Regions from separate parts of the Kitasatospora sp. NPDC097691 genome, predicted to be linked through region 2. Evidence: riboswitches for the same ligand, from Rfam matches in the RefSeq annotation. Region 2 holds a riboswitch; each other region holds the start of a gene.
What was found. A riboswitch is a leader RNA that binds a small molecule or an ion and turns the genes downstream of it on or off. The one in region 2 is predicted to bind S-adenosylmethionine.
Positions count from the first base shown of each region.

Region 1: another riboswitch for S-adenosylmethionine. It lies ahead of ABTY56_RS22620 (IclR family transcriptional regulator); the one in region 2 lies ahead of ABTY56_RS13705 (aminotransferase class V-fold PLP-dependent enzyme).
Region 3: another riboswitch for S-adenosylmethionine. It lies ahead of thrC (threonine synthase); the one in region 2 lies ahead of ABTY56_RS13705 (aminotransferase class V-fold PLP-dependent enzyme).

Region 1 covers NZ_JBEORY010000032.1:56,581-66,163, reverse strand. The annotation lists gene ABTY56_RS22655 (SIS domain-containing protein) at 1-39, shown strand, start outside; gene ABTY56_RS22650 (class II fructose-bisphosphate aldolase) at 174-1,007, shown strand; gene ABTY56_RS22645 (glycoside hydrolase family 31 protein) at 1,108-3,774, shown strand; gene ABTY56_RS22640 (chitinase) at 3,863-4,867, opposite strand; gene ABTY56_RS22635 (TetR family transcriptional regulator) at 5,065-5,628, opposite strand; gene ABTY56_RS22630 (DUF1304 domain-containing protein) at 5,625-5,987, opposite strand; gene ABTY56_RS22625 (hypothetical protein) at 6,332-6,775, opposite strand; gene ABTY56_RS22620 (IclR family transcriptional regulator) at 7,180-7,893, opposite strand; SAM riboswitch class I at 8,094-8,236, opposite strand; gene ABTY56_RS22615 (DUF7144 family membrane protein) at 8,388-8,816, opposite strand; gene ABTY56_RS22610 (sulfatase family protein) at 9,038-9,583, opposite strand, start outside.
Region 2 covers NZ_JBEORY010000015.1:60,393-69,975, reverse strand. The annotation lists gene ABTY56_RS13715 (rhomboid family intramembrane serine protease) at 1-602, shown strand, start outside; gene ABTY56_RS13710 (Lrp/AsnC ligand binding domain-containing protein) at 644-925, shown strand; gene ABTY56_RS13705 (aminotransferase class V-fold PLP-dependent enzyme) at 940-2,307, opposite strand; SAM riboswitch class IV at 2,359-2,477, opposite strand; gene trpD (anthranilate phosphoribosyltransferase) at 2,587-3,660, opposite strand; gene ABTY56_RS13695 (response regulator) at 3,783-4,208, opposite strand; gene ctaE (aa3-type cytochrome oxidase subunit III) at 4,605-5,225, shown strand; gene qcrC (cytochrome bc1 complex diheme cytochrome c subunit) at 5,413-6,222, shown strand; gene qcrA (cytochrome bc1 complex Rieske iron-sulfur subunit) at 6,231-7,283, shown strand; gene qcrB (cytochrome bc1 complex cytochrome b subunit) at 7,280-8,938, shown strand; gene ABTY56_RS13670 (GntR family transcriptional regulator) at 9,049-9,420, shown strand; gene ABTY56_RS13665 (L,D-transpeptidase) at 9,459-9,583, opposite strand, start outside.
Region 3 covers NZ_JBEORY010000023.1:99,388-108,970, forward strand. The annotation lists gene ABTY56_RS18675 (copper homeostasis protein CutC) at 25-711, opposite strand; gene ABTY56_RS18680 (hypothetical protein) at 766-1,746, opposite strand; gene ABTY56_RS18685 (PadR family transcriptional regulator) at 1,743-2,126, opposite strand; gene ABTY56_RS18690 (HD domain-containing protein) at 2,190-2,831, shown strand; gene ABTY56_RS18695 (DUF8819 family protein) at 2,833-3,189, opposite strand; gene groL (chaperonin GroEL) at 3,302-4,924, opposite strand; gene ABTY56_RS18705 (cold-shock protein) at 5,247-5,450, opposite strand; gene ABTY56_RS18710 (MoaD/ThiS family protein) at 5,988-6,266, opposite strand; gene thrC (threonine synthase) at 6,341-7,621, opposite strand; SAM riboswitch class I at 7,638-7,773, opposite strand; gene ABTY56_RS18720 (glucosyl-3-phosphoglycerate synthase) at 7,920-8,948, shown strand; gene ABTY56_RS18725 (alpha,alpha-trehalose-phosphate synthase (UDP-forming)) at 8,987-9,583, shown strand, end outside.

The sequences.
Region 1 (9,583 bases), on a different contig from region 2:
ACCCGGTCGGTCGTCCTCGGCGACCGGCAGCGCGCCTGACCGCCGCCTGCCCGGTCCCGCCCCGCCCGATCCCCGCTCTGCCCGATCCCCGCTGTGCCCGATCCCCGCTGTACCTGACTCCCGCTGTGCCCGACCGCCGCGCCTGCTCCCCGCCGTCCCCGTGGAGGAACCCCGTGCCGCTCACCCCGACCGCCGAGATCGTCCGCACGGCCGCCGAACGGGGCGCCGGTGCCGGGGCGTTCAACGTCGTGCAGATCGAGCACGCCCAGGCGATCGTCGCCGGGGCGCAGGCCGCCGGGCGGCCGGTGATCCTGCAGATCAGCCAGAACACCGCCCGGTACCACGGCGGGCTCGAACCGATCGCGCTCGCCGCGCTGTCGATCGCCCGCGCGGCGAGCGTCCCGGTCGCCGTCCACCTCGACCACGCGGAGTCGGCCGAGCTGGTGCGCGAGGCCGTCGGGCTGGGCCTGGGCTCGGTGATGTTCGACGGCTCCGCCCTGCCGTACGAGGAGAACGTCGCCGCGACCCGGGACGTCGTGGGCCGCTGCCACGCGTGGGGCGTCCAGGTGGAGGCCGAGCTCGGCGAGATCGGCGGCAAGGACGGCGCCCACGCGCCCGGCGTGCGCACCGATCCGGACCAGGCACGGGACTTCGTCGCCGCGACCGGGGTCGACGCGCTGGCGGTGGCGGTGGGCAGCTCGCACGCGATGGCCACCCGGGACGCCGTCCTCGACCTCGCGCTGATCGCCCGGCTGCGCGCGGCCGTGCCCGTCCCGCTGGTCCTGCACGGCTCCTCCGGCGTCGGTGACGCGGGCCTGGCCGAGGCCGTCCGGGCCGGCATGACGAAGGTCAACATCGGCACCCGGCTCAACCGGGTGTTCACCGGGGCCGTCCGCGCCCACCTCGGCGCCCACCCCGAGGCCGTCGACACCCGCCGCTACCTCTCCCCCGCCCGGGAGGCCGTGGCCGCCGAAGTCGCCCGGCTGCTGCGCCTGCTCGCCCCCTGACCGTGCCCGGCCCCGGCCACGCCACTGCTGCCGCTGCCGCTGCCGGCCACGATCCCCGGCCGTGCTCCCGCACCGCTCCCCCAGCCGACAGGAGAACCCCGTGCGCTTACTCCGCCCCCACCTCCGAAGGGCCGCCCTCGCGGCGGCCCTGACCAGCCTCGCCGCCGTCGCCGGGCCCGCCCTCCCGGCCCGGGCGGCGGCCCCCGCCTCCGCCGTCCTCGACCAGGGCCACCCGAGCACCACCTGGCAGAGCCCGGCGTACGCCAAGGGGACGCTCGGCGGCGCGACCAGCTGCCCGTCGGCCGCCCAGGACCCGGGCGGCACCGTCTGCGGCCGCTTCGACCTGACCGTCGACGTGCCGGCCGGCTACTGGGCCGACAACCCGGAGGGCGGCGTGCCGCTCTCGATCCAGTGGCAGGACCCCACCGAGGACTTCGACCTCTACGTCTACGACGCCGCCGGCAAGGAGGTCGCCGAGAGCGCCGGCACCGCCGACCCCGAGGCGACGGTGATCCCGCAGGCCTCCGGCACCTACCACGTGCTGGTCGTGCCCTACGACGTCCACGGCGGCTCCTTCACCGGCCGCGCCTACCTGCCGCAGACCACCGACGCGGGCGACCTGACCTCCTTCGGCGGCGGCCAGGGCAGCTACGACATCGCCGCCGGCCCCCTCAAGGCCAAGGTCGACTTCCTCGCCGACGACCAGCTGCGCCTGCGCGCCGCCCCGGACGGCGTGCTCACCGACCCGGCCGGCAGCACCATCATCCGCAAGCAGCCCGAACTCCAGCGCGCCACCAGCACCTTCGACGCCGGCGACTACTACGGCATCCGCTCCAAGGACCTGGTGCTGCGGGTGTACAAGCACCCCCTGCGGTTCGGCCTCTACAAGGCCGACGACCGCACCGCCGTCTGGCAGGAGGACGCCCCGCTGCGTTGGTCCACCGGCGGCCTGCGGCAGAGCCTGGTGCGCGGCGCCGACGAGCAGTTCTTCGGCGGCGGCGAGCAGAACGGCAGCTTCTCGCACCGCGACCGGACCGTCCACGTCGCCAACAGCACCAACTGGAACGAGGGGGGTTACAACAACTCCCAGCCCTTCTACGTCTCCAGCGCCGGCTACGGCGTCTTCCGCAACACCTTCGCCCCGGGGATCTACGACTTCGGCTCGCCGGTGCGCACCGGGCAGCAGGAACGCCGCCTGGACGCCTACTACTTCACCGGTGACGTCAAGTCGGTGATCGGCCAGTACACCGCGCTGGTCGGCAAGCCGTTCATGCCGCCGGTCTACGGCCTGGAGCCCGGCGACTCCGACTGCTACCTGCACAACGCCAACCGCGGCGAGCGCCACACCACGGACGCCGTGAAGGTCGCCGACGGCTACGTGCAGAACCAGATGCCGCTCGGCTGGATGCTGGTCAACGACGGCTACGGCTGCGGCTACGAGAACCTGCCGCAGACCGGCGAGGGCCTGCGCAAGGACCACGCCCAGCTGGGCCTCTGGACCCAGAACGGCCTGCCCAACCAGGCCGAGGAGGTCAAGGCCGGGGTCCGGGTGCGCAAGCTCGACGTGGCCTGGGTCGGCAACGGCTACGACTTCGCGCTGAACGCCTGCGACCAGGCGAAGGCCGGCATCGAGGACAACAGCGACGCCCGCGGCTTCGTCTGGCTGCCCGTCTCCTGGGCCGGCGCCCAGCGCTGCGGCGTGCTGTGGAGCGGCGACCAGAGCCTGTCCTGGGACTACATCCGCTGGCAGATCCCCACGTACGCGGGCGCCACCATGTCCGGGATCGCCTACGACACCGGCGACGTCGGCTCCATCTTCCGGCGCGACCCGAAGATGTACACCCGCGACCTGCAGTGGAAGGCCTTCCTCCCGGCGATCATGACCATGGACGGCTGGGCCAGGGACATGACGGGCAAGGAGCAGCGCGACCAGCAGCCCTGGCTGGACGGCGAGCCCTACACCTCGATCAACCGCAAGTACCTGCAGCTCAAGGAACGGCTGCTGCCGTACATGTACACCCTGTCCGCCGAGGCCACCAGGACCGGCATCGGCGCCGTGCGCCCGCTCGCCCTGGAGTACCCGCACGACCCGAACGCCCTCGGGCCGAACGCGACGTACGAGTTCCTGGCCGGGCCGGACTTCCTGGTCGCGCCGGTCTACTCCGACACCTCGGTACGCAACGGCATCTACCTGCCGGAGGGCACCTGGACCGACTACTGGACCGGGCGCACCTACCAGGGCCCGACCACGATCGACGGCTACTCCGCGCCGCTCGACACCCTGCCGCTGTTCGTCAAGGGCGGTTCGATCGTGCCCATGTGGCCCCAGGGCACGCTGTCCTGGCAGACCCGGGACCGCTCCGAACTCGACTACGACCTCTACCCGAAGGCCCAGGGCGACTCCTCCTACACCCTGTACGAGGACGACGGCGTCACCCGGCAGTTCAGCACCGGCTCCTCGGCCACCCAACAGGTCGACGTGCACGCCGCCGGCCCGGTGACCGTCGTCAAGGTCGGTGCCAGCGAGGGGAGTTACTCGGACAAGCCGGCCTCCCGGGCGTACCGCTTCACGGTGCACGGCCAGCCGGCCCCGCGCCAGGTGGTCACCCAGGGCGGCCCGCTCCCCCGGCTGGCCTCGGCCGCCGCACTCGACGCGGCCGCCGCGGGCTGGTACTACGACGCCGCGACCGGGGTGACCACGGTCAGGACGCCGAAGCTCTCCACCGACCACGGCTTCTCCGTCGAACTGATCCACGGCGGCCGCTGACCGACGACCGGACCGGCTCCCCCGCGCGCCCGGTGCGCCGCGGGGGAGCCGGTCCGTGACACCGGCGGCCACCCGGCCGGTGCGGGCCTCAGCCCTGGTACTGGACGACGATCCTGGTGAACTCGTACGGGGACTGCGCGACGCCGCTGCACGCGTCGGCGTCCGCGCCGGAGCCGCACGCACGGTCCCGGTTGACGGACCAGAAGGCGAAGCGGGCGAGGTGGTGCTGCTTCGCGTAGCCGAGGATGGTGCGGAAGTCGGCGGTGGTGACGGTCTCCCCCGCCTCGTCGGTCTTCCCGTTCATCGAGGAGACGCCGATGTGCCGGTACGCCGCGTCGTCGCCGTAGCCGTACGCGCTCTTGACCACGGCTTTCAGCCCGTCGAGCGCGCCGACCGTCGCCTGCCCCATGCTGCCGCTGTGGCCGCCGAAGTCGAAGGGCATCACCACCCAGCCGTCGTTCGCCAGGCCCGCGGCCGCGCCCCGCTTGATGAGGTCCTTGCCGTTGGCGTCGGGACCGCTCGGCGTGGTGCCCATGGTGACGTAGGTGACGATCCCGGGGTTCCTGGTCTTGACGATCTTCAGGGCGTCGACCACCCGCTGGCGGACCGTCGCGTTGCCGAACTCGGTGTTCTCGATGTCGATGTCGAGCGCCTTCAGCCCGTAGGCGTCGATCACCTTCTGGTACGCGCCGGCCAGGGCGCTCGCACTGGAGCACTTCTCGCCGAGCTTGTTCCCGCTCCACCCGCCGACGGAGACCACGACGTCGCCGCCGGCCGCCCGGATCGACCTGATCGCGGCCTCGTCGGAGCCCCCGGTGAGCGCCCGGCTGCCGTCCCACTTCGGGTTGCACCCGCCGTCGGAGAGGACGAACGCCAGCGTGAACCACTTCACCCCGGCCGACTTCATCACGTCGATCGGCTTCTGCGGGTTGCCCCAGCCGAGGTACTCGTACGGCGCGGCGGCCATCCCGGGCACGGCCGTCGTGGCGGGGGCCGCCGCCGCGGAGGTCACGGGGGCCAGCAGGAGCGCGGCCGGGCCGAGCGCGGCGGCCAGCAGCGGGGCGGTGAGACGGACTCCGATGGTCTTGCGCATGCCAACTCACTTTCGTCGATTCCGGGGGAGCGGTGACGGCAGGTCAGGGAGGCGGGAGTGGACCACCGGTACGGACGACGACGGCCCGCCGGTGGGTGTCTCACAGAATCGGGGGCACGGGGCTCCGGGGTCAATGGCTTTCGTTAGGAAAGTTTCCCAACTGTACGTCAGGCCACGGCGGGGCGCCCGCCGGTCGGTCAGAGCTGCGGCGTGCGGTGGAGGGAGATCAGCAGCCGCCAGACCTGGTGGGCGATCCGCTCCGGGCCGGCGTCGATCCGGCCGTGCAGCCAGTCCCCGAGCACGCCGGTGAAGGTGCCGGCCACCGCGGCGGCCACCAGGTCGGGCTCCGGAGCGCCCGCGAGGGCCCGCTCGTTGCGGCTGCGCTCCCGCAGGTCGCGGGTGAGCACCAGGCCGAGCGGTCCGCCGCCGCCCGGGGTCAGCAGCTCCCGGTAGAGCGCGGCATGCGGCACCAGTTCGGCGAAGAACCCGGTCAGCGCGGGCGGCGGCACCGCCGGGTCCGGCACGCCGCGCCAGGCGTGCAGGGCGTCGACGGCCGCACGGACCACGTCGGCGCAGGCGTCCACCGCGAGCGCGTCGAGGTCGGCGTAGTGGACGTAGAAGGTGGCCCGGCCGACTCCGGCCCGGCGCACCAGCGCGGCCACGTTGACCTCCGCCAGCGGGCGTTCGGCGCACTCCTCCAGCAGCGCCCGGCGCAGCCTGGCCCGGGTGCGCTCCGCCCGGGGATCCTGGGCGGCGCTCATCCGGCGAGCAGCACGGCGCCGAGCGCGAGCGCCCCGGGCAGCGCCTGGGCGGCCAGGATGCGACGGTTCGCGGTGGCGCCGCCGTACAGGCCGGCCACGACCACGCAGACCAGGAAGAAGAGCTGCGCCTGGCGGCCGACCTCGCCGCCGGCCGCCAGGCCCCAGACCAGCCCGGCGGCGAGGAAGCCGTTGTAGAGCCCCTGGTTGGCGGCGAGCGGCGCGGTGGTGCGGGCGAGCGCGGCGTCGAAGCCGGAGAGCTTGCGCCCCGGCCCCCGCTCCCACAGGAACATCTCCAGCACCAGGAAGTACCCGTGCAGAACGGCCACCAGGGCGACCAGGACATCGGCGGTCACGCGCATCGTCGGCTCCCGAGTTTCGTTCGAACTTCATGGACAGGTGTCCAGAATACCTGGACAGGTGTCCATGAAGTCCAGTCGGTGTCGGAGCCCGGCCCCCGCAGGCCACGCACCGCGCTGCCTTGCCGTCAGTCGCCCATCGGCCACGGCTCCGTCCTTCGCTCCGGTACAACGGAATCGGCGGGCAGCCGCGGGGACGGTGGGTGGTGAGCCCCGGTGCCTCGCCCTGACGGGAAGACCGTCCCAGCCGCCGACGACGTCCGCCCACGGCCCGATCGGGTCGCGCGTCGATGGTCGTTGGCGCCCGTCGGGTCCCGTCGAACCCGCTGCCCCGGTGCCCCGGTGCCTCAGGACCGGGCCGCGAGTACGGCGGTGAGCCGCTGGACGCCGTCCTCGCCGAAACGCCGCACCAGGACGGCGATCCAGCCGGCCAGTTCCACCCGCTCGCGCTCGGACCAGGTCGGGGCCGAGGGGTGCTCGTCGACCACCAGGGTGCGGGCCAGCAGCAGGTGGTCGGCGCCGGGGACCGGCCAGGCCCGGCCCTGCCGTCCGTGCAAGGCCATCCGCCGGGCCACGGCGATGACCTCCCGGGCGGCGGCCGGGGGGACGCTCCACCCGGTCGGGACGGCCCCGGCGGGCCGCTCGGCGCCGGTGGCCGGGGCGGGCGCCGGTTCGGCGGCCTCACCGGCCAGCCAGGCGGCGATCAGCCGACGCGCCGTCGCCTCGTCGCCCGGCCCGCTCCCGGCCTGCCCGGTGCCGCCCTGTCCGTTCCCGTCCCGCCCGCCCGTCATGACCGTCAGTCTGTCACCATCGCGGTCCGCCGCCGTGGTTCTCATCGGAGCCCACCTCACCCATCTGCCGGCCCTGGACACGAGCCGCTCGCCCGCCTGTCGTGTTGTTGAACGGACGACGTGCTCGCGATTGTTCACCTGGGCGGCACTTTGCCGGAGGAAACGTCGCCGGGCCTCGGGCGGGCCCCGCCGCGCCCCGGATCGGGCCGTCAGCCGGCGGCGCGCCCCGTCCGGCGGCGGCCGGGGCGGCCGGGGCGGCAGGAGCAGGCTGAGCTCGGTGAGCTCGGCGATGTCGAGCCGACTGAGGCGGCCGGCCTGACGGGTGATCGTGCCTCCAGGGTCTGCCGGACGGCCGCCCGCCGCCGGCCCGGGCAGGGGGCGGGCAGCGCGGGCCGGTGGACCGGTCAGGAGTGGCGCAGGGCTTCGGTGAGACGGTGGGCCGCCTCGACGACGGCCTGGGAGAGGTGGGCGCCGGGGTGCCGGGTGAGCCGCTCGATCGGGCCGGAGACCGACACGGCGGCCACCACCCGGTTGGAGGGGCCGCGGACGGGCGCGGACACGGAGGCGACCCCGAGTTCGCGTTCGCCGATGGACTGGGCCCAGCCGCGCCGCCGGACGCCGCTGAGCGCGGTGGCCGTGAAGCGGGCGCCCTGCAGCCCGCGGTGGAGCCGCTCGGGCTCCTCCCAGGCGAGCAGGACCTGGGCGGCCGAGCCGACCTTCATCGGGAGGGTGACCCCGACCGGCACGGTGTCGCGCAGGCCGGAGAGCCGCTCGGCGGCGGCCACGCAGATCCGGATCTCGCCCTGGCGGCGGTAGAGCTGGGCGCTCTCGCCCGTCACGTCGCGCAGGTGGGCGAGGACGGAGCCGGCCGCGGCCAGCAGTCGGTCCTCCCCGGCGGCCGCCGAGAGCTCGGTGAGCCGGGGGCCGAGGATGAACCGGCCCTGCATGTCCCGGGTGACCAGGCGGTGGTGTTCGAGTGCGACGGCGAGCCGGTGGGCGGTGGGCCGGGCCAGGCCGGTGGCGGTGACGAGTCCGGCCAGGGTGGCGGGGCCGGCCTCCAGGGTGCCGAGGATCGAGGTGACCTTGTCGAGCACGCCGACGCCGCTCGTGTTGTCCATGGATGGGTACTCCGTCTCGAATCCCGTGAGCGGCGGGTGGGCTTCGCTCACGGAGGCTCCCGGACGGGGAGCCGGGGGGGTGGTCAGCGAGGACGGGCCGGAGAAGTCGGCCGATTGCCTGCGCCGGGCACGAGACGGGTACGCGAAAGGGCCGGGGCGGGAAGCGCCCGGGCGAAGGACAGCACTGAAAGCACCGTGTCTCCTCATCTTTCCCGCGCCACAGTGGCGACAGGCCGGAGTTGGCACTGCTCCCGGACGGCACGGCGCGTACTTCGGACGCCGGGTCGAACGGGGAGTTGCCGGGGCTTCGTAGGGCCGGTCCCTCCACCCCTCTGGATGATTCGCGAGGAACGATACAAGATGCCCCGGGCCGCCCGCCAAGCCTCCCCCCTCCTCTCCCCCGGCCGGACGCGGTCCGGACGCGGTCCGGGCCGGCCACGCGGTCGTGGCCGGCCCGGGGGGGCGTTCCTACGGGCCGTCGGCCCGTCGGGTGGTCAGGTCGCCTTCTTCGTCGTGCCTACGCACAGCGCCCAGATGACGAAGGCGTCGACCGCGATCAGGACGATCGCCCAGAGCGGGTAGTAGGGCAGCCACAGGAAGTTGGCGATCATGCTGAGCACGGCGACGGCGACACCGACGACACGGGCCCAGCCCGAGCCGTTGAAGAGCGCCACGCCGGCCAGCACGAGGACGACGCCGATGACGACGTGGATCCAGCCCCACCCCGCGGTGTTCATCGAGTAGACGTAGTGGCGGGTGACGACGATCAGGCTGTCCTTGGTGATCGCGGCGATCCCCTGGAACACCGCCATGATGCCGCCGGCGATCATCATGACCCCGGCGAAGATGGTCCACCCGGTCGCGAAGGGGCGGGGTTCGGGGGCATAGGTGCTGGGGCCGGCCCCGGCAACACTGCTGGTCATGACATTGACTCCTTCGGTGGCAACCGCCGCCCGGGCAGCGGGAGGCGGGAGGGGCGGGCAGCCGGGCGCAGGGGCCCGGCGGCTCGCATGACGACCGCCTGGAAGGGAACAGAGGTCCTACGTTCACGGTAGGGCCGGACCTCCGTCCTGTCGTGGGCGGTGCGGGACGCGGTCACGGACCGTGACGCCGCGTCCGTGAGGACCACGGGGGCGGCCACGGGTCACCCGCCGGCCGCGGCGCCGACGGGCGCGAGCCGGTCGGTGTCGCCGTGCCAGGTGGGCCAGCCGAGCAGCCGGGGACGTTCGGTGACCCATGCGCGCGTATCCGCGCCGACCTCCGCGGTGATGAGTTCCTCCAGCCGGGCGCTGTACCCGGCGACGAGGTCGCGGTGGGCCGGATCGGCCGCGAGGTTGCGCACCTCGCCGGGGTCCTCCACCCGGTCGTAGAGCACCACGTCGTTCTGCGCGTACAGCGCCTCGGGGCTGGTGGGGCGGTTGGGCCTGAGCGGGGAGAAGTACCGACCGAAGCTGTACCGCCGGTCGAGGTAACCGCGCAGGAAGCCGCGCTTGTCCCAGTCCGGGCGCAGTTCCCCCGACTGGATGCGCTGCTGGGCCTGCGGGTCGGCGAACTCGAACCAGAACCCGGCGTCCAGGGCGGTGATCGACTCGACGGCGGTGAGCACGCCCTCGCGGACCTCCCCGCCCTCCAGCACCGGTGCCAGGGAGTGGCCGTGCAGGGCGTGGAAGCGGGTGCTGGTCGCCGTCCG
Region 2 (9,583 bases):
AGCAGCGCTGGGGCGCCGTTCCGGCCGAACTGCTGACCGGACGGCCGCTCACCGCCGAACAGTTGACCGAGGCCCCCGACCCGGTTCCCGGCTGCCCGGCCGCCCCGACCCCGGGCAAGCACCCGGCCCTGTCCGCCCTCACCGGCCTCTTCCTGCACGCCGGCTGGCTGCACCTGCTGGGCAACCTGCTCTTCCTCCACGTCTTCGGCCCCACCGTCGAGCGGCGGCTGGGCCGGGCCCGGTACGCCGTCTTCTACCTCGCCGCCGGCAGCCTGGCCACGTACGGCTTCGCGCTCGCCGAGGCGCACTCGCCGGACTGCACCCGGGTGCTCATCGGAGCCTCCGGTGCGATCTCCGCCGTCCTGGGCGCCTACCTGCGCTTCCACCCGCGCGCCCGGGTGACCACCCTCGTCCCGCTGCTGTTCTTCCTGCCGCTGCGCTTCCCGGCCTGGCTGGTGCTCGGCCTCTGGTTCGCGCTGCAGTGGTGGTCGGTGCACTCGGCGGGCCCCGGGGTGGCCTACCTGGTCCACGTGATCGGCTTCTCGGCCGGCTTCCTCTACGCCTGCACCCTGGCCCGCAACCCCCCGCGACGGCCCGGCTGACGCCCGATACGCTGGCGGCACCCCACAAAGGAGCCCGAACAGTGATCACCGCCATCGTCCTGATCAAGACCAGTGTCGACCGCATCCCGGAGATCGCCGAAGCCATCGCCGCCATCGAGGGCGTCAGCGAGGTCTACTCGGTGACGGGCGGGTACGACCTGGTGGCGATGGTCCGGGTCCGCCGCCACGACGACCTGGCCGAGGTCATCCCCGGCCGGCTCAACAAGGTCCCGGGGGTGGCCCACACCGAGACCCAGATCGCCTTCCGCACCTACTCCCAGCACGATCTGGAAGCCGCCTTCGCCCTCGGCCTGGACGAGTAGCGGAGCGCCCGCGCTCAGCCCTCCCGACGCGTGTCCACGACGCAACGCCCGCCCTCGTTGCGGTAGTTCCACGCCGCGCCGTCCGTGACCAGCTCGCGGACGGCGGCGAGGAAGCGGTCGATGTGCTCGTCCGGAGTCCCGGCGCCGAAGCTGACCCGGATCGCGTTCAGGCTGCGCTCGCCCGGCAGCGAGGGGTCCGGAGCGCCACAGCTGGACTCGACGGCGGTGGCCTCGTCGTCCAGCAGGGTGCGCACCAGCGGGTGGGCGCAGAAGAGGCCGTCGCGGACCCCGATGCCGTACTCGGCGGACAGCGCGGCCGAGAAGTGCGAGCTGTTCCAGCCCCGGACGACGAAGGACAGCACGCCCACCCGGGCCGAGCCGGCGCCGAACAGGTTCAGCACCTTGACCTGCGGAACCTCCGCCAGCCCCGCGGTGAGCCGGTCGACCAACTGCCGCTCGCGGGCCTCCAGCGCGTCGAAGCCGGCCTCGCCCAGCGCACGGCAGGCCGAGGCGATCGCGTAGGCGCCGATGACGTTCGGCGAGCCGGCCTCGTGCCGGGCCGGTCCGGTCTGCCACTGCACGGCCACCGAGCCGTCCGCCTCCCGGGCCACCGTCCGGGTCGCCCCGCCGCCGGCCAGGTACGGCTCGGCCGCGTCCAGCCAGTCCGCCCGGCCGGCCAGCACCCCGGCGCCGAACGGCGCGTAGAGCTTGTGGCCGGAGAAGGCGATCCAGTCGACGTCCAGCTCGCGCACCGAGACCCGGTGGTGCGGGGCCAGCTGGGCGGCGTCCAGCACCACCCGGGCGCCGTGCCGGTGCGCCGTCCCGGTCAGCTCGGCGACCGGCCAGAGCTCGCCGGTCACGTTGGAGGCGCCGGTGACGCAGAGCAGCTTGGGGCCCTCTGGCGCCTCGGCGAGCGCGGTGTCCAGGGCGGCCACGGCCTCGGCCCGGGAGCGCGGCGCGCGCAGGTAGGTCACGTCCAGTCCGGCGTGCGCCCAGGGCAGCAGCGAGGCGTGGTGCTCGGTCTCGAAGGCGAACACCCGGGTGCCGGCCGGCACGGCGGCGGCCAGCAGGTTGAGCGAGTCGGTGGTGGCCCGGGTGAAGACCACCTGGTCGCCCTCGCGCAGGTCGAGGAACTCGGCGACGGTGCGGCGGCTCTGCTCGAAGAGGTCGGTGGACAGCTGCGAGAGATACCCGGCACCGCGGTGCACGCTGCCGTAGTACGGCGCGTAGGCGGCGACGTCGTCCCACACCCGCTGCAGCGCCGGCGCGCTGGCCGCGTAGTCGAGCGCCGCGTAGCCGACCTTCTCACCGCTGGCGAGCGGGACCCGGACGTCGGAGCCGAGCACGGCGAGCGGGGAGCAGATTTCGGTCGAAAGGGACATGAGGATGCACTCCTTCAAGGGCCTGGGACCCCGGGAGTGCCACTCGTCGGGTGTCCGCGCTTGTCGCACGGACGGTTTGCCGTGGCGACCCGGTCCTCACCCAGGGCACCCCGCCACGGACGGAGGGTTGCCGGACAGCAAGCTGGGGCTTGACGCTGTCACTCATGACCTGGCGCCGACTCTAGGGTCGGGTCCGGCGGGTGGTCAAACGGGCATCCACCATCCGGACAGCCGAGAAGCCCGCGCCGGTCGTTCCGGCACGGGCTCCCGACTACCGCTTCAGCTACGGCTGGTGGCCTCCGACCAACGCCGCAGCAGCTCCTGCGCGGTGCCCGAGTCGATGGCCTCCGCCGCCCGCGCCATGCCCGCCGCGAGCTGCTCCACCAGCGGCGCGTCGCCCAGGTCGAGCGCGACCAGCGCCGCCGCCGTGTTCAGCAGGACGGCGTCCCGCACCGGCCCGCGCTCCCCCGCCAGCAGACGGCGCGCAACCTCCGCGTTGTACGCCGGGTCCCCGCCGCGCAGCGACTCGATGCCGACCAGCTCGATGCCGACCTCCCGCGGGTCGAAGGAGGTCTCGGTGACCACCCCGTCGCGCACCACCCACACCCGCGAGGTGGTGGTGATGGTCAGCTCGTCCAGCCCGTCGTCGCCGCGGAAGACCAGCGCCGTCGAGCCGCGCCGGGCGAGCACCCCGGCGATCAGCCCGGCCAGCCGGGTGTCGAAGCAGCCGATGGCGTGGGAGGTGACCTTGGCCGGGTTGGTCAGCGGGCCGAGGATGTTGAAGGCGGTCGGCACCCCGAGGTCGCGCCGGGCGGTGGCGGCGTGCCGCATCGAGGGGTGGAACTTCGCCGCGAAACAGAAGGTGAGCCCGACCTCCTCGGCCACCTCGGCGACCCGCCGGGCGGAGAGGTCCAGCGCCACCCCGAGCTTCTCCAGCACGTCCGAGGACCCGCTGGAGGAGGAGGCGGCACGGTTGCCGTGCTTCACCACCTTGGCACCGGCCGCCGCCGCGACGATCGCCGACATCGTGGAGATGTTGACGGTCTTCGCCCGGTCGCCGCCGGTGCCGACGATGTCCACCGCCGGGCCGGCGATGTCCAGCGGCTCGGCGTGCGCGTACATCGCGTCCACCAGGCCGGTGACCTCGTCGACCGTCTCGCCCTTGAACCGCAGCGCGATCATGAAGCCGGCCACCTGGGCGGGGGAGGCCTCGCCGCTCATGATCCGGTCCATCGCCCACGCGGTGGAGGAGCGGTCGAGGTCCTCCCCCTTCAACAGCGCCGTCAGGAGATCCGGCCAGGAGCGGACCACCTGCGCGGGGTCGCTACCGCCGTTCGCAGGGTTCACGTTCACCATGGCTGACTCCAGCTGTCGTCTGTCCCCCCGCTCCGGGGGGCGTCCGTACGGATGGAGCCAGCCTATCGACCGGCGGGGCCCCCATGGCCCCGTCTTCTCTAGTACTGAGACGCCGCCGCTCAGCGGGCCGCCGGTGCCCGCTTGGCCACCCGCGCCCGCAGCAGGGTGGCGACCGCCTCGGCCAGCGCCACCGGGTCCACCGGGTGGGAGATCGCGGCGTCGGCCCGGCTCCAGGCGGCGAGCCAGGAGTCCTGCGGCCGGCCGATCAGCACCAGCACCGGCGGGCAGCCGTAGATCTCGTCCTTCAGCTGGCGCCCGAGCCCCAGCCCGCCGGCCGGGACCGCCTCGCCGTCCAGCACGCAGAGGTCCACGCCGCCCTTCTCCAGCGCCTTGAGCACCGCCGGGGTGGTCGCGCACTCCAGGTAGGACAGCTCCGGAAGATCCTCGGCGGGCCGACGGCCGAGCGCCGTCAGCACCTGCTCGCGGGTGTTGCGGTCGTCGCTGTAGACGAGGACGGTGAGCGTCTCATCGGTCGTGTACGCCATGGACCCTGCTCCCTCAAGTGTGATCCGGACCACGTTCGCCTGATCCGGATGCTACTCCCGATCACCCTCCGCCGAGTGCCCCTCGCGCACGTTCCTCCTCAAGCCGCCGCGCCCTGGTCTCACCCTCCTGGAGGACGGCCCGTCACCCGGACCCGCCCGGTCCACCCGTACGGCCGACCCCGGGCCCACTCCCCTACCTCCCGCGGCTGCTCCGACCGTGCAGCGACGCGCCGGGCAACGGGGTCGTAGAGTGCTCCGAGGAACCGTCAGAAAAGGGACACGCCGCTGCTCAGCCCCCGTCCGGCCACCATGTCGACCCCCAAGCGGGCATACCGCACGCACCGGACACTCCGAGGGACACCCCCCGGCGTGAAGACGGAATAAGGGACCGACATAATGTCCGTCGTGGCGACAGCAACAGCAGTAGAAACCGGGCACGCGCACGGATCGGTCAACCGGCCGAACATGGTCAGCGTCGGAACGATCGTCTGGCTCAGTTCCGAGTTGATGTTCTTCGCGGCCCTCTTCGCGATGTACTTCACGCTCCGCTCCGTGAAGGGAGCCGAGTTCTGGACCGAGAAGGCCCACGCCCTCAACGTGGCGTTCTCCTCGGTCAACACCACCGTCCTGGTGCTCTCCTCGCTCACCTGCCAGCTCGGCGTGTTCGCCGCCGAGCGCGGTGACGTGAAGAAGCTCCGCATGTGGTTCATCATCACGTTCGTCATGGGCGCGGTCTTCATCGGCGGCCAGGTCTACGAGTACACCGAGCTGGTCAAGAAGGATGGTCTGTCGCTGTCCTCCGACCCGTACGGCACGGTGTTCTACCTGACCACCGGCTTCCACGGCCTGCACGTGACGGGTGGTCTGATCGCCTTCCTGCTGGTCCTGGGACGGACGTACGCAGCCAAGCGCTTCACGCACGAGCAGGCCACCGCCGCGATCGTCGTGTCGTACTACTGGCACTTCGTCGACGTCGTGTGGATCGGCCTGTTCGCGACCATCTACCTGATCAAGTAACCAGCTGATCAGGTCGCTGGCCACCGGCTGCGGCCCCCGCCCTCACCGGCGACGGGCCGCTTCTGCCGGTGCCGACGCTCCCACCGACCGACCGCGCGCGCAGCCCTAGACAGGCAGCCTCGTGCCGGCCAGACCGGCCGCCGGGTGCACCCACCAGTCGACCAGATCCTGACACCGGGGTTATTCCGTGAAAAAGCTCTCCGCACGACGGCGCCACCCATTGGCGGCGCTGGTCGTCCTACTTCTCGCCCTGGCGGCAACCGGGGGGCTGTACGCCGCGTTCGCTCCCGCCGGCAAGGCGCAGGCCGACGTCGCCGCGCAGTCGCTCGCGATCGATGAGGGCAAGAAGCTCTTCGCCGTCGGTTGCTCCTCCTGCCACGGCCTGAACGGCCAGGGCAGCAGTGACGGTCCGAGCCTGGTCGGCGTCGGTTCCGCCGCCGTCGACTTCCAGGTCGGCACCGGTCGCATGCCGGCCCAGCAGCCCGGCGCCCAGGTGCCGCGCAAGAAGGCCATCTACACGCAGGCCGAGATCGACCAGCTCGCCGCCTACGTCGCCTCCCTCGGCCCCGGCCCGGTGATCCCGACGGAGGAGCAGTACACCTCGACCAACCCCGACGACATCTCCAAGGGTGGCGAGCTGTTCCGCACCAACTGCGCCCAGTGCCACAACTTCGCCGGCCAGGGTGGTGCCCTGACCAAGGGCAAGTACGCCCCGTCGCTGGAGGGCGTGGATCCCAAGCACATCTACGAGGCCATGCAGACCGGCCCGCAGAACATGCCGTCGTTCCCGGACACCACCATGCCCGAGGAGCAGAAGAAGCAGATCGTGGCCTTCGTCCGCCACACCACTAGCGACGAGCCCAACCCCGGCGGTCTCACGCTCGGCAGCCTCGGTCCGGTGACCGAGGGTCTGTTCGGCTGGATCTTCGGTCTTGGCACGCTCATCGCGGTCGCGATCTGGGTCGCCGCCCACACCACCAAGGCCAAGAAGTCATGAGCCACGACATGTCAGAAGAGAAGCTCCCGGAGTCCCACGGCTCCGCCGGCGAGGTGGCCGAGCACGGCAACCCGTTCGCCGACCCGGGCCTGCCCGCCCACGAGCCCCGCCGCACCGACATCGACGAGCAGGCGGCCCGGCGCGCCGAGCGCCAGGTCTCGCTGATGTTCGTGATCTCGATGATCGCCACCGTCGGCTTCATCGTCTCGTACGTGGCGATCGACCCGGACAAGATCGTCTACATCTTCCCGCTGGGCCACGTCAGCGCGATGAACTTCGCGCTGGGCCTGACCCTGGGTGTCGCCCTCTTCATGATCGGCGCGGGCGCGGTCCACTGGGCCCGCACCCTGATGTCGGACGTCGAGCTGCCGGCCGAGCGTCACCCGATCGAGGCCGACGACGAGGTCCGCGCGGACGTCATCGAGCAGTTCAAGACCGGCGCCGCCGAGTCCGGCTTCGGCCGCCGCAAGATGATCCGCAACACCCTCATCGGTTCGATGGCGCTGGTCCCGCTCTCCGGCGTGGTCCTGCTCCGCGACCTCGGCCCGCTCCCGGAGAAGAAGCTCCAGGAGACCGGCTGGAAGGAGGCGACGCCGGCCAAGCCGCTGCAGCTGGTCAACATGAACACCATGCTGCCGCTGAAGCCGCAGGACGTCGCCGTCGGCTCGCTGACCTTCGCCATGCCCGAGGGCCTGAGCACCCACGACGAGGACTTCCAGCAGCGGATCGCCAAGGACGCCCTGATGCTGGTGCGCATCGCGCCGGAGGACATCAAGGACGACACGTCCAAGGACCTGGGCTTCGAGGGCATCCTGGCCTACTCGAAGATCTGCACCCACGTCGGTTGCCCGATCAGCCTGTACGAGCAGCAGACCCACCACGCGCTCTGCCCCTGCCACCAGTCGACCTTCGACCTGGCGGACGGCGCGCGCGTCATCTTCGGCCCGGCCGGTCACCCGCTGCCGCAGCTGAAGATCACCACTGACGACAAGGGCAACCTGGTCGCCACCGGCGACTTCGCGGAGCCCGTCGGCCCGAGCTTCTGGGAGCGTGCTCGATGAGTAGCGCGAGCAGCACCACGACCGGTGCCGCCAAGCCGTCCAGCACGCGTGCCAAGCCCGCCAGCAAGTGGGAGGCCGCGGCTGACTGGACGGACGGCCGGCTGGGGATCTACTCCCTCGCCAAGGCCAACCTGCGGAAGATCTTCCCGGACCACTGGTCCTTCATGCTGGGCGAGATCTGCCTCTACTCGTTCGTCATCATCATCCTGACCGGCGTCTACCTGACGCTGTTCTTCAAGCCCTCCATGGGCGAGGTGATCTACAACGGGTCGTACGTCCCGCTCAAGGGCATCGGCATGTCCGAGGCCTACGCGTCGACGCTCGACATCAGCTTCGAGGTCCGCGGTGGCCTGCTGATCCGTCAGATCCACCACTGGGCCGCGCTGGTCTTCGTCGCCGCGATGCTCGTGCACATGATGCGCGTGTTCTTCACCGGCGCGTTCCGCAAGCCCCGCGAGGTCAACTGGGTCTTCGGCTTCCTGCTGCTGGTCCTGGGCATGTTCGACGGCTTCTTCGGCTACTCGCTGCCGGACGACCTGCTGTCGGGTACCGGTATCCGCTTCATGGAAGGCGCGATCCTCGCCGTCCCGCTGGTCGGCACCTACCTGCAGATGTTCCTGTACGGCGGCGAGTTCCCCGGGCACGACATCATCCCGCGGTTCTTCACCATCCACGTGCTGCTGATCCCGGGCATCATGCTCGGCCTGCTGGTGGCGCACCTGATCCTGGTCTTCTACCACAAGCACACCCAGTGGGCGGGCCCGGGCAAGACCGAGAAGAACGTCGTCGGCATGCCGCTGATGCCGGTCTACATGGCCAAGGCCGGTGGCTTCTTCTTCCTGGTGTTCGGTCTGATCGCCGCCATCTCGGCGATCGCCTCGATCAACCCGATCTGGGCCTACGGCCCGTACCGCCCGGACCAGGTGTCCACGGACGCCCAGCCCGACTGGTACATGGGCTTCTCCGAGGGTCTGATCCGTGTCATGCCGGGCTGGGAGATCAGCCTGTGGGGCCACACCCTGAACCTGGGTGTCTTCGTCCCGCTGATGATCTTCCCGCTGGTCCTGGTCGCGATCGCGGTCTACCCGTTCATCGAGGGCTGGATCACCGGCGACAAGCGCGAGCACCACATCCTGGACCGCCCGCGCAACGCCCCGGTCCGCACCGCCCTGGGTGCCGCCTGGATCAGCCTGTACCTGGTGCTGCTGGTCGGTGGTGGCAACGACCTGTTCGCCACCCACCTGCACCTGTCGATCAACTCGATCACCTACTTCGTCCGCGTCGGCTTCTTCGTCGTCCCGGTCATCACCTTCATCGTCACCAAGCGCTGGTGCCTCGGCCTGCAGCGCCGTGACAAGGAGAAGGTGCTGCACGGCCGCGAGACGGGCGTCATCAAGCGCCTGCCGCACGGCGAGTTCGTCGAGGTGCACGCGCAGCTGCCGCAGAAGGACCTGTTCAAGCTCACCGCGCACGAGCAGAACCAGCCGGTCGAGCTGCCGGCCCAGGCGGACGAGAACGGCGTGGCCCGCAAGGCCGGCGTCCTCACCCGCACCCGGGCCAAGCTGTCCCGCGGCTACTACGGCGAGGGCGGCCAGATCCCCAAGCCGACCGCCGAGGAGCACCACGAGATCACCAGCGGCCACGGCCACCACTGATCCCGTACCCGCGTCACCCCGAGGGCCGCTGACCAGAGTTCGTCTGGTCGGCGGCCCTCGGCCTTTCCGCATCTGCAGCCCCGCCCCGACCGCGTCTCCAGGAGCCTCCCGTGCAGCTCTCCGTCGACCCCGCCTCCGCCACTCCCCCGTACGAGCAGCTCCGCGCCCAGATCGCGGAGCGGGCCCGCACCGGGGAGCTGCCGACCGGGCTGAAGCTGCCCACCGTACGGGCCCTGGCCGAAGAGCTGGGGCTGGCCGCCGGCACCGTCGCCCGCGCGTACCGCGAGCTGGAGGCGGACGGCGTGGTGGAGACCCACGGCCGGCGCGGCACGCTGATCGCCGCCGCCGGGGACAGCGCGCACCGGCTGGCCGCCGCGGCCGCCACCGAGTACGCCGAGCGCGCGAGCCGCCTCGGGCTCTCCCACGCGGACGCCGTGGCCGCGGTGGTCACCGCGCTGGGGCTGGCCTACCCGGAGGCCTGACGGCCCGGCGGGCCCTGCGCCGGCCCCGCACGCCCCGGTCAGACCTCCGGGCGGATCATCCCCGAGGCGGGGGCCTGGCCGGCCGGTGCCGTGGTGCTGAGGGGCTGTCCGACGGCGCTGTGCTTGACCCAGTCCGTCCAGGTGACGTTCCAGTCCCCGAAGC
Region 3 (9,583 bases), on a different contig from region 2:
ACCCGGCTGTCGGCGCTTCCACGCTCAGCCGTCGATCAGGTCCCGCCACTCGGCGACCTTGGCCGCGTCCACCGGCGTGTGCCAGCCGTCGACCCGCACCGCGCCGCCGACGTGGAAGGCGTCGAAGCCCTCCGCCCGCAGCTCCTTCAGGTGCTCGGCCCGCAGGCCGCCGCCGATCAGGATCCGCTGTCCGTACCCGGGCTCGCCGGCGCGGGCCAGCTCGGCCGACAGCACCTCGCGCCCGGCGTCCACCCCGGCGGCCGCACCCGAGGTGAGGAAGGTGTCCAGCCCGGGCAGCGCGCCGACGGCGGCCCGCAGGGCGGCCCGGTCGGCGCTGTGGTCGATCGCCCGGTGGAAGGTCCAGCGGCAGCCGGCCACCGCCTCGGCGACGGCCGCGGTGGCGGCCGGGTCGACGGCGCCGTCGGCGTCGAGGAAGCCGAAGACGAACTCCTCGGCGCCCTCGGCCCGCAGCGCGGCCGCCCGGGCGCACAGCCCGTCCAGGTCGCCGGGGGCGAAGCCGTCCCGGATCCGGAGCATGACGCGCAGCGGGATGCCGACGGCGGCCCGGATCCGGGCGAAGTCCTCGACGGACGGGGTGAGCCCGTCGGCGGCCATGTCGGTGACCAGTTCGAGCCGGTCGGCGCCGCCCGACTCGGCGGCCTGGGCGTCCTGGGGCGTCAGCGCGATGACTTCGAAAATTGGTCTAGACATATCGACAGCCTGCCACACCCGCCCGGCCCCGGCGAGACCGCCCCGGGCCCCGGGTCACGCCGCGGCACGCTCCTGCCCGGCGTCACCGCCGGCCCCCGGACCGCCCGCGCCGCCCCGCCCGATCCGGTGCACCGCCATCGCGACGACCACCAGCAGCCCCACCACCGGCAGCGCGATCGGCAGCAGGTTCGAGATCCCGTGCGACTCGCGCCAGATGTTGAACAGGCTCGCGAACGTCGTCAGCGACAGCATCGCGACGCCCACGGCGGCCGGCAGCTCCCGCCCGCGCAACGCGGTGAAGGTCAGCAGCACCGGCACCAGCAGCAGCACCGCGAACCACTGCGCGTCCAGCGGGAAGGTGGTGTCGTCCCAGCGCTGGAGCGCCACCAGCAGCCCGCCTCCGGCCACCGAGCCCAACGCCATCCCCCGGGTGCGCCAGGTCGGCCGCGGCAGCAGTTCCGTCGGCGCCGCGAGCAGCAGCACCGCGCCGAGCGCGGCCGGAAGGGTCGCCATGCCGACGTACCCCATCCACCACCAGTCGATGAACGTCGGCCCGCCGAACGCCTGGGCCAGCACGGCCAGCCCCAGCACCGCCTGCACCAGCGCGATGACCCGCACGGCCGTCCAGCGCCCCAGCACCACCGCCGCCGCCAGCAGCAGCGCGGTCACCGGCGGCGCGAGGATCGTGGCGTACGAGGTGTACGAGCGGTCCCAGGTCAGCCGGAACGAGGCCTGGTCCGGGTCGGTGATCCAGGGCACCAGGCCCGAGCCGGCCAGCGCGCCGGCGACCATCGGGGCGGCCAGCGCGAGCACGCGCCCGACCACCGAGGAGCCGGTCAGCCCGAGCCGCACCCGCAGCCCGTACGCGGCCAGGTCGAACACCTCCCGGGCGACGGCCGAGCGGTCCGCCTCCGCCGTGGCGTCGGCGAAGACCGCCACCATCTCGTCGCCGTTCTCCCTCCGGTAGCCGGCCGGGAACAGCTGGAGCGCGGCCCTCAGCGCGGCCGGGGGCGCTCCGATCGTCGGCGTGGTCATGCGAGACCTCCTCCCCCCAGGGCCCGTCCCTCGGGCCCCGGATTCCGCTTCAACACCGACCGGAGCGTGGCGAGCCGGCGCTCGGCCTCGGTGGCCACCGCCCGCAGGCGCGTGGCCTCGGCGGCCAGCGCGCCGCGGCCGGCGTCCGTCAGCGCGTAGGTGCGACGGGCGCGGCCGTCGACCACCTCCTCCGCGGCGACCTCGATCAGCCCCTGGCCCAGCAGCCGGTCGAGCGCGCCGTAGAGCGTGCCGGTGCGCATCTTGACCCGGCCGTCCGAGATCACGGCGATCTCCTGGATGAGCGCGTAGCCGTGCCGCGGGGCATCGGCGAGCGCGGTGAGCAGAAGCAGTGTCGGCTCCTGCATGGAGCGTTCTGTCATGGTCAACATATATCGCCCAACGGCATATACCGTCCACCTGAACCGCCGGACAGAATGGAACCCATGACGATCTCCGAGGAGCTGCTCTCCGCCTGGACCCCCCTGCTGCAGCGCTGCGGCACCGCAGCCGACCCCGAACCGTACGGCCGGGAGCTGCTGCGCCGCTGGTCCGAGCCGCAGCGCCGCTACCACACCCGGGACCACCTGAGTGCGGTCCTGCGGCACGTCGACGACCTCGCCGGACACGCCGCCGACCCGGACGCCGTCCGCCTCGCCGCCTGGTTCCACGACGCCGTCTACCGGCCCGACCGCACCGAGAACGAGGAGCGCAGCGCCGCCCTGGCCGTCCGGGCGCTGACCGCCGCCGGCCTGCCCGCCGAGCGCGTCGCCGAGGTCGAACGGCTCGTCCTGCTCACCGTCACCCACGACCCCGCACCGGGCGACCGCGACGGCGAGGTGCTCTGCGACGCGGACCTCGCCGTCCTCGGCGGCACCCCCGAGACGTACGCGGCGTACGCGGCCGCCGTCCGGGAGGAGTACGGCTTCGTCCCCGAGCCGGACTTCCGCGCCGGCCGCGCCACCGTCCTGCGCGGACTCCTGGCGCTGCCCGCGCTCTACCGCACCCCCACCGCCCGCGAACGCTTCACGGACGCCGCCCACGCCAACCTGACGGCCGAACTCCGGACGCTGGAGAGCCAGGCCTGAGCTAGGCCAGCTCCCCCACCGCCGCCACCACCGCGCCCTGCTTGCCGCACACCCAGTGCGGCTCCGGCCCCAACTCCGGCTCCACGCTGAGCGCGTGCGGGTCGCCGTCGGCCGCGCAGGCGGTGCACAGCGGCCAGCGCCCGTACGCCTCCAGCAGCGCGTCCTGGACGTCCTGGGCGACCAGCCCGAGCACGTACTCGGTGCCGTCCGGCCATTGCTCCAGCCACCAGCGCCGGTGGGTGACGGCCTGCTCCACCAGCGAGACGACGGCGGCGTCCGCCACGTCCCGCGCGGTGAGGTCGGCCAGGATCAGTGCCCGCGCGTTGTGCAGCGCGGTCTCGATGTCGTCAGCAGCCATCCGTCCATCCTCTCCTCAACCCCCCGGAACACCGAAACGCCGCGTGGGCGGCTCCCCGAAGGGAACCGCCCACGCGGACGAGGTCCAACCGATCCGATCGAAGCGATCAGGATCAGAAGTCCATGTCACCGCCCGGCATGCCGCCGCCGGCGGCCGCGGCGGCCTTCTCCGGCTTGTCGGCGATGACGGCCTCGGTGGTGAGGAACAGCGCCGCGATGGAGGCGGCGTTCTGCAGCGCGGAGCGGGTGACCTTGGCCGGGTCGATGATGCCCGCGGCGACCAGGTCGACGTACTCGTTGGTGGCGGCGTTCAGGCCGTGACCGGCGGGGAGGTTGCGCACCTTCTCCACCACGACGCCACCCTCCAGGCCGGCGTTGGTCGCGATCTGCTTGATCGGGGCCTCCAGCGCGACCTTGACGATGTTGGCACCGGTGGCCTCGTCGCCGTCCAGCTCCAGCTTGTCGAAGGCGACACCGGCCTGCAGCAGGGCGACGCCACCACCGGCGACGATGCCCTCCTCGACGGCGGCCTTGGCGTTGCGGACGGCGTCCTCGATGCGGTGCTTGCGCTCCTTGAGCTCCACCTCGGTGGCCGCGCCGGCCTTGATGACGGCCACGCCGCCGGCCAGCTTGGCGAGGCGCTCCTGGAGCTTCTCGCGGTCGTAGTCCGAGTCGCTGTTCTCGATCTCGGCGCGGATCTGGTTCACGCGGCCCGCGACCTGCTCGCTGTCGCCGCCACCGTCGACGATGGTGGTCTCGTCCTTGGTGATGACCACCTTGCGGGCGGTGCCCAGCAGGTCGATGCCGGCGTTCTCCAGCTTGAGGCCGACCTCCTCGGAGATGACCGTGCCACCGGTGAGGATGGCGATGTCGCCGAGCATGGCCTTGCGGCGGTCGCCGAAGCCCGGGGCCTTGACGGCGACGGACTTGAAGGTGCCGCGGATCTTGTTCACGACCAGGGTCGACAGGGCCTCGCCCTCGACGTCCTCGGCGATGATGACGAGCGGCTTGCCGCTCTGCATGACCTTCTCCAGCAGCGGGAGCAGGTCCTTGACCGAGCCGATCTTGGAGTTGGCGATGAGGATGTAGGGGTCCTCGAAGGTCGCCTCCATCCGCTCCAGGTCGGTGGCGAAGTAGGCGGAGATGTAGCCCTTGTCGAAGCGCATACCCTCGGTGAGCTCGAGCTCCAGACCGAAGGTGTTGCTCTCCTCGACGGTGATGACGCCTTCCTTGCCGACCTTGTCCATGGCCTCGGCGATCAGCTCGCCGATCTGGGTGTCGGCGGCGGAGATGGAGGCGGTGGAGGCGATCTGCTCCTTGGTCTCCACGTCCTTGGCCTGGGCCAGCAGCTGGTCCGAGACGGCGGCGACGGCCTTCTCGATACCGCGCTTCAGGGCCATCGGGTTGGCGCCGGCGGCGACGTTGCGCAGACCCTCGCGAACCAGGGCCTGGGCGAGCACGGTGGCGGTGGTGGTGCCGTCACCCGCGACGTCGTCCGTCTTCTTGGCGACCTCCTTGACGAGCTCCGCGCCGATCTTCTCGTACGGGTCCTCGAGCTCGATCTCCTTGGCGATGGAGACACCGTCGTTGGTGATCGTGGGGGCGCCCCACTTCTTCTCCAGCACGACGTTGCGGCCCTTGGGGCCGAGCGTGACCTTCACTGCGTCGGCGAGCTGGTTCATGCCACGCTCAAGGCCGCGGCGAGCTTCCTCATCAAAGGCGATGATCTTGGCCATCAGAAGTGGTCCTCCGGGACACGGTCGACTGCTCGGACCAAGGGGTGCCCGCGACGGACGGCCCTGGTGTGCGGGGGTCTTTTCCCCTACCGCTCCCGGGGGCCTCACCGACCCGGTCCGCTGTCACTCTCACGCTGTGAGTGCTAACGCCAATGATTAGCACTCCGGGTGGTCGAGTGCAAGCCCAATCGCCAACCCGCGAGCCGCCGCTGGGGCCGCCCGGGAACGGCGACGGGCCCGCACGACGCGTGTCGTACGGGCCCGTCGAGAAGCGAGCGGTCACCAGCCGTGGGCCGCGCCGAGCTCCTGGAGTCGGAAGGGGTCAGACCGCCGCGCGAACCATGTCCGCCTGCGGGCCCTTCTGTCCCTGGGAAATCTCGAACTCGACCCGCTGGCCCTCCTCAAGGGTGCGGTAGCCGTCCATCTGGATCGCGCTGTAGTGGACGAAGACGTCCGCACCACCGTCGACCGCGATAAAGCCGTAGCCCTTCTCCGCGTTGAACCACTTGACGGTGCCCTGAGCCATTCCGAACTCCCCTAGTGCTGTGCTGGCCCTTCACGCGCCCGCAGGTCGCGGGCCCGGGTTGGTTGACGGCCCGCCCGGGGACCCCCCCTGGGCGCAGCCGTGCACGCCGCAACCCTCCGCACGGAACGCCCAACGGCCTCCGGTGAGCGGGTGATTGCGCCGACCGCCGCTGAATGTATCCGGACCGAAGCCCTCTGCAACAGGGTCAACCGCCGGTAATTCCGCCTCGATATCAAGGGACAGGACGGGCCGAATCGGAAAAATCTCGGCATTCCACGCGGGGCATAGCGGACGAATTACCCAAATCCCCACGGTAATTCTGACATCGGCCTGACATGTTTCACGGGCCGGACCCACCGGCCGGACGCCCGCCGGCGGAACACCGCGGATGGCCGAGAGGGAACCCCTGTTCCCAACCGAGCGACACTCTACTCCGACTCGACTCGGAAATATTCCCGCCGGAATGCAACCGGCCGCCCGTACATACGGAGAGCGGAATTCCGTACGTACGGGCGGCCGAAAGGCGGGCGGAACGGCTCAGCAGCCGCCGGCCACCGCCGGAATGATCGAGACGCCGGCGCCGTCCTTGATCTCGGTCGCCAGGCCCTCGGCGAAGCGCACGTCGTCGTCGTTCACGTAGACGTTGACGAAACGGCGCAGCTTGCCGGTGTCGTCCAGGATGCGGGCGGAGATGCCCGCGTGGTTCTTCTCCAGGTCGGCGATGACCTCGGCCAGGGTGGCGCCCTCGGCGGTCACCTCGGCCGCGCCGCCGGTGTAGGTGCGCAGGATGGTGGGGATGCGGACGTTGGCGCTCATGGCTCTCCTTGCGGGGGTGGGGCCTGGTGGGGCAGTGGTTCGAGGCCGGCGGCGACCGGTTCGAGGCCGGTGGCTCAGGCGGACGCGAGGCCGGCGGCGCGGAACGAGTCCAGCGTCGGGCGGATGACGGCGCTCATCCCGGCGTCGGAGACGGCGTCCAGGGTCTTCAGGCCGTCGCCGGTGTTGATCGCGACGGTCTCCTTGGCCGGGTCCAGCTGCCCGGTCTCGACCAGCTTCTTCAGCACGCCCACGGTCACCCCGCCCGCGGTCTCGGCGAAGATGCCCTCGGTCCGCGCCAGCAGCCGGATCGCCGCGACGACCTCGGCGTCCGTGACGTCCTCCACCGCGCCGCCCGTGCGGCGGGCGATGTCCAGCACGTACGGGCCGTCGGCCGGGTTGCCGATCGCCAGCGACTTGGCGATGGTGTCCGGCTTGACCGGCTTGATCACGTCCCGGCCGGCCTTGAAGGCGGCCGACACCGGCGAGCAGCCCTCGGCCTGGGCGCCGAAGATCCGGTACGGCCGGTCCTCGACCAGGCCGAGCTTGATCAGCTCCTGCAGCCCCTTGTCGATCTTCGTCAGCTGGGAGCCCGAGGCGATCGGGATCACGATCTGCTCCGGCAGCCGCCAGCCGAGCTGCTCGCAGATCTCGTACGCCAGCGTCTTGGAGCCCTCGCCGTAGTACGGCCGCAGGTTGACGTTGACGAAGCCCCAGCCCTCGCCGGCCGGGTCGCCGATCAGCTCCGAGCAGAAGCGGTTCACGTCGTCGTAGTTGCCCTCGATGCCGACCAGCTCGCCGCCGTACACCCCGGCCATGACGACCTTGCCCTGCTCCAGGTCGTGCGGGATGAACACGCAGGACCGGAACCCGGCCCGGGCGGCCGCCGCGCCCACCGCACCGGCCAGGTTGCCGGTGGAGGAGCAGGACAGCGTCGTGTAGCCGAACGCCCGCGCCGCCTCGATGGCGCAGGCCACCACGCGGTCCTTGAAGGAGTGCGTCGGGTTCCCGGAGTCGTCCTTGATGTGCAGCCGGGCGGTGAAGCCGAGCTCCCGGCCCAGGTTGTCCGCCTTCACCAGCGGGGTCCAGCCCGGGTTCAGGTTGGGCTTGGACGCCACGTCGGCCGGCACCGGAAGCAGCGGCGCGTATCGCCAGATGGACGCCGGGCCGGCCTCGATCCGCTTGCGCAGCTCCTCGGCGCCCTCGCTGCCGAACTCGTAGGCGATCTCCAGCGGGCCGAAGCACTCCAGGCACGCGAAGCTGGGACCGAGCGGGAAGCGGGTGCCGCACTCCCGACAGGACAGGGCGGCGGCGGGGCCGAGGTCCACGGAAACCGGTGCGACGGTGTCGATAGCCATGATGGCGAGGCCTCTCTCCTCATCTTCCCCGCAGCGCGGTCGCGCCACAGGCCGGAATTGGCACCTGTCCCGCCGGGGCCTGTCGACGACAGCCGAGCGAGAAGGTTGCCGGGACGTCAACGGGCCGTTCCCTCAGTCCCTCTGGATGAGCTTGTGAAATTGTGGTGGTGCTCAACGGCGACCCCGGCGTGCAAAGGTCCGACCGCTGTACGAAGACTGTATCCGAAGGCGTCAATCCTGAACGGGACCGTCCGCCACGCGAGATGACGCGTCCCACCGACCCGCCGAGGAGACTTCCGTGCCCGCCGAACCGACTCCCGAGCTCCTCCCGCAGGCGGCGTCCTGGCTACGCCGCCGCTCCTGGAGCGCGGCCGACCGGCCGGTCGACACCCTCCTCGCGGCCAAGGAACGGACCGGCCGCACGATCAGCGTCGTCCTCCCCGCCCTGGACGAGGAGGCCACCGTCGGCGACATCGTCCGCACCGTCCGCCGCGAGCTGATGGAACGCCTCCCGCTCGTCGACGAACTCGTCGTGGTCGACTCCGGCTCCACCGACGCCACCGCCGCCGTCGCCGCCGAGGCCGGCGCCCGGGTGGAGCACCGCGACGCCATCCTGCCCCGGTTGCCCGCCGCCCCCGGCAAGGGCGAGGTGCTCTGGCGCTCGCTGCTGGTCACCCGCGGCGACATCGTCTGCTTCGTGGACGCCGACCTGCGCGCCTTCGACCCGGCCTTCGTCTCCGGCATCGTCGGCCCGCTGCTGACCGACGAGTCCATCCAGCTGGTCAAGGCCATGTACGACCGCCCCCTCGAAGTGGCACTGAGCGGTTCCGCCGCGGGGGACCGCGCCGCCGTCCTCCCGGCCGGCGGCGGCCGGGTCACCGAACTCGTCGCCCGCCCCCTCCTCAACCTCCACTGGCCGGAACTCGCCGGCTTCGTCCAGCCCCTCGGCGGCGAGTACGCGGCCCGCCGCTCACTGCTCGAACGACTGCCCTTCCCGACCGGCTACGGCGTCGAACTCGGCCTGCTGGTGGACGCGTTGGAGCTGGTCGGCCTGGACGCCCTGGCCCAGGTGGACGTCGGCGTCCGGCACCACCGCCACCAGGACGGCCAGGCCCTCGGCCGGATGGCCGCCACCATCTACCGCACCGCGCTCGAACGCCTCGACCGCGCCCACCGGCTCAAGGCCTCCGCCGACCTGGTCCGCCCGGAACTCACCCAGTTCGCCCGCGACCCGGAGACCCGCGCCTTCCTCGCCCACACCCACCCGGTGACCGCCCTGGAACGCCCCCCGATGCACACGATCCCCGAATACGCCACCCGGCACTGACGGGTTTGCCACCCCGGGCCCCCGGCAACATGCCAACCATGGGCGATCTCACGACCGAACGTTCGAGTGCGACCGGCACCGCCCCCGTCCTGGTGGCCTCCAACCGGGGACCGGTGTCGTTCAGCACCGCCGACGACGGCACGCTGACCCTGCGGCGCGGTGGCGGGGGTCTGGTCTCCGGCCTCTCCGCCATCGACGACCCGAACGCCGTCTGGGTCTGCGCGGCCCTCGGCGCCGCGGACCGCAGAGCCGCCGCGGAAGCCCCCGACGGCCGCCTCGACCTGGCCGGCCACGACGTCGGCGGGCAGGCCGTCCGCATGCTGGACATCGACCCCGAGACCTTCGCCCGCGCCTACAACGGCGTCGCCAACTCCACCCTCTGGTTCGTCCACCACCTGCTCTACGCGACCCCCACCGCGCCCGCCTTCGACGCCGACTTCCGCACCGAATGGGCCGCCTACCGGGCCTACAACGCCGCCTTCGCCGAGGCGCTGGCCGCCGAAGCCGCCCCGAACGCCGCCGTCCTCGTCCAGGACTACCACCTGTCCCTGGCCCCGGCCCTGCTCCGAGCCGCCCGCCCCGACCTGCGGATCGGCCACTTCTCGCACACCCCCTGGGCCCCGCCCGAGTACTTC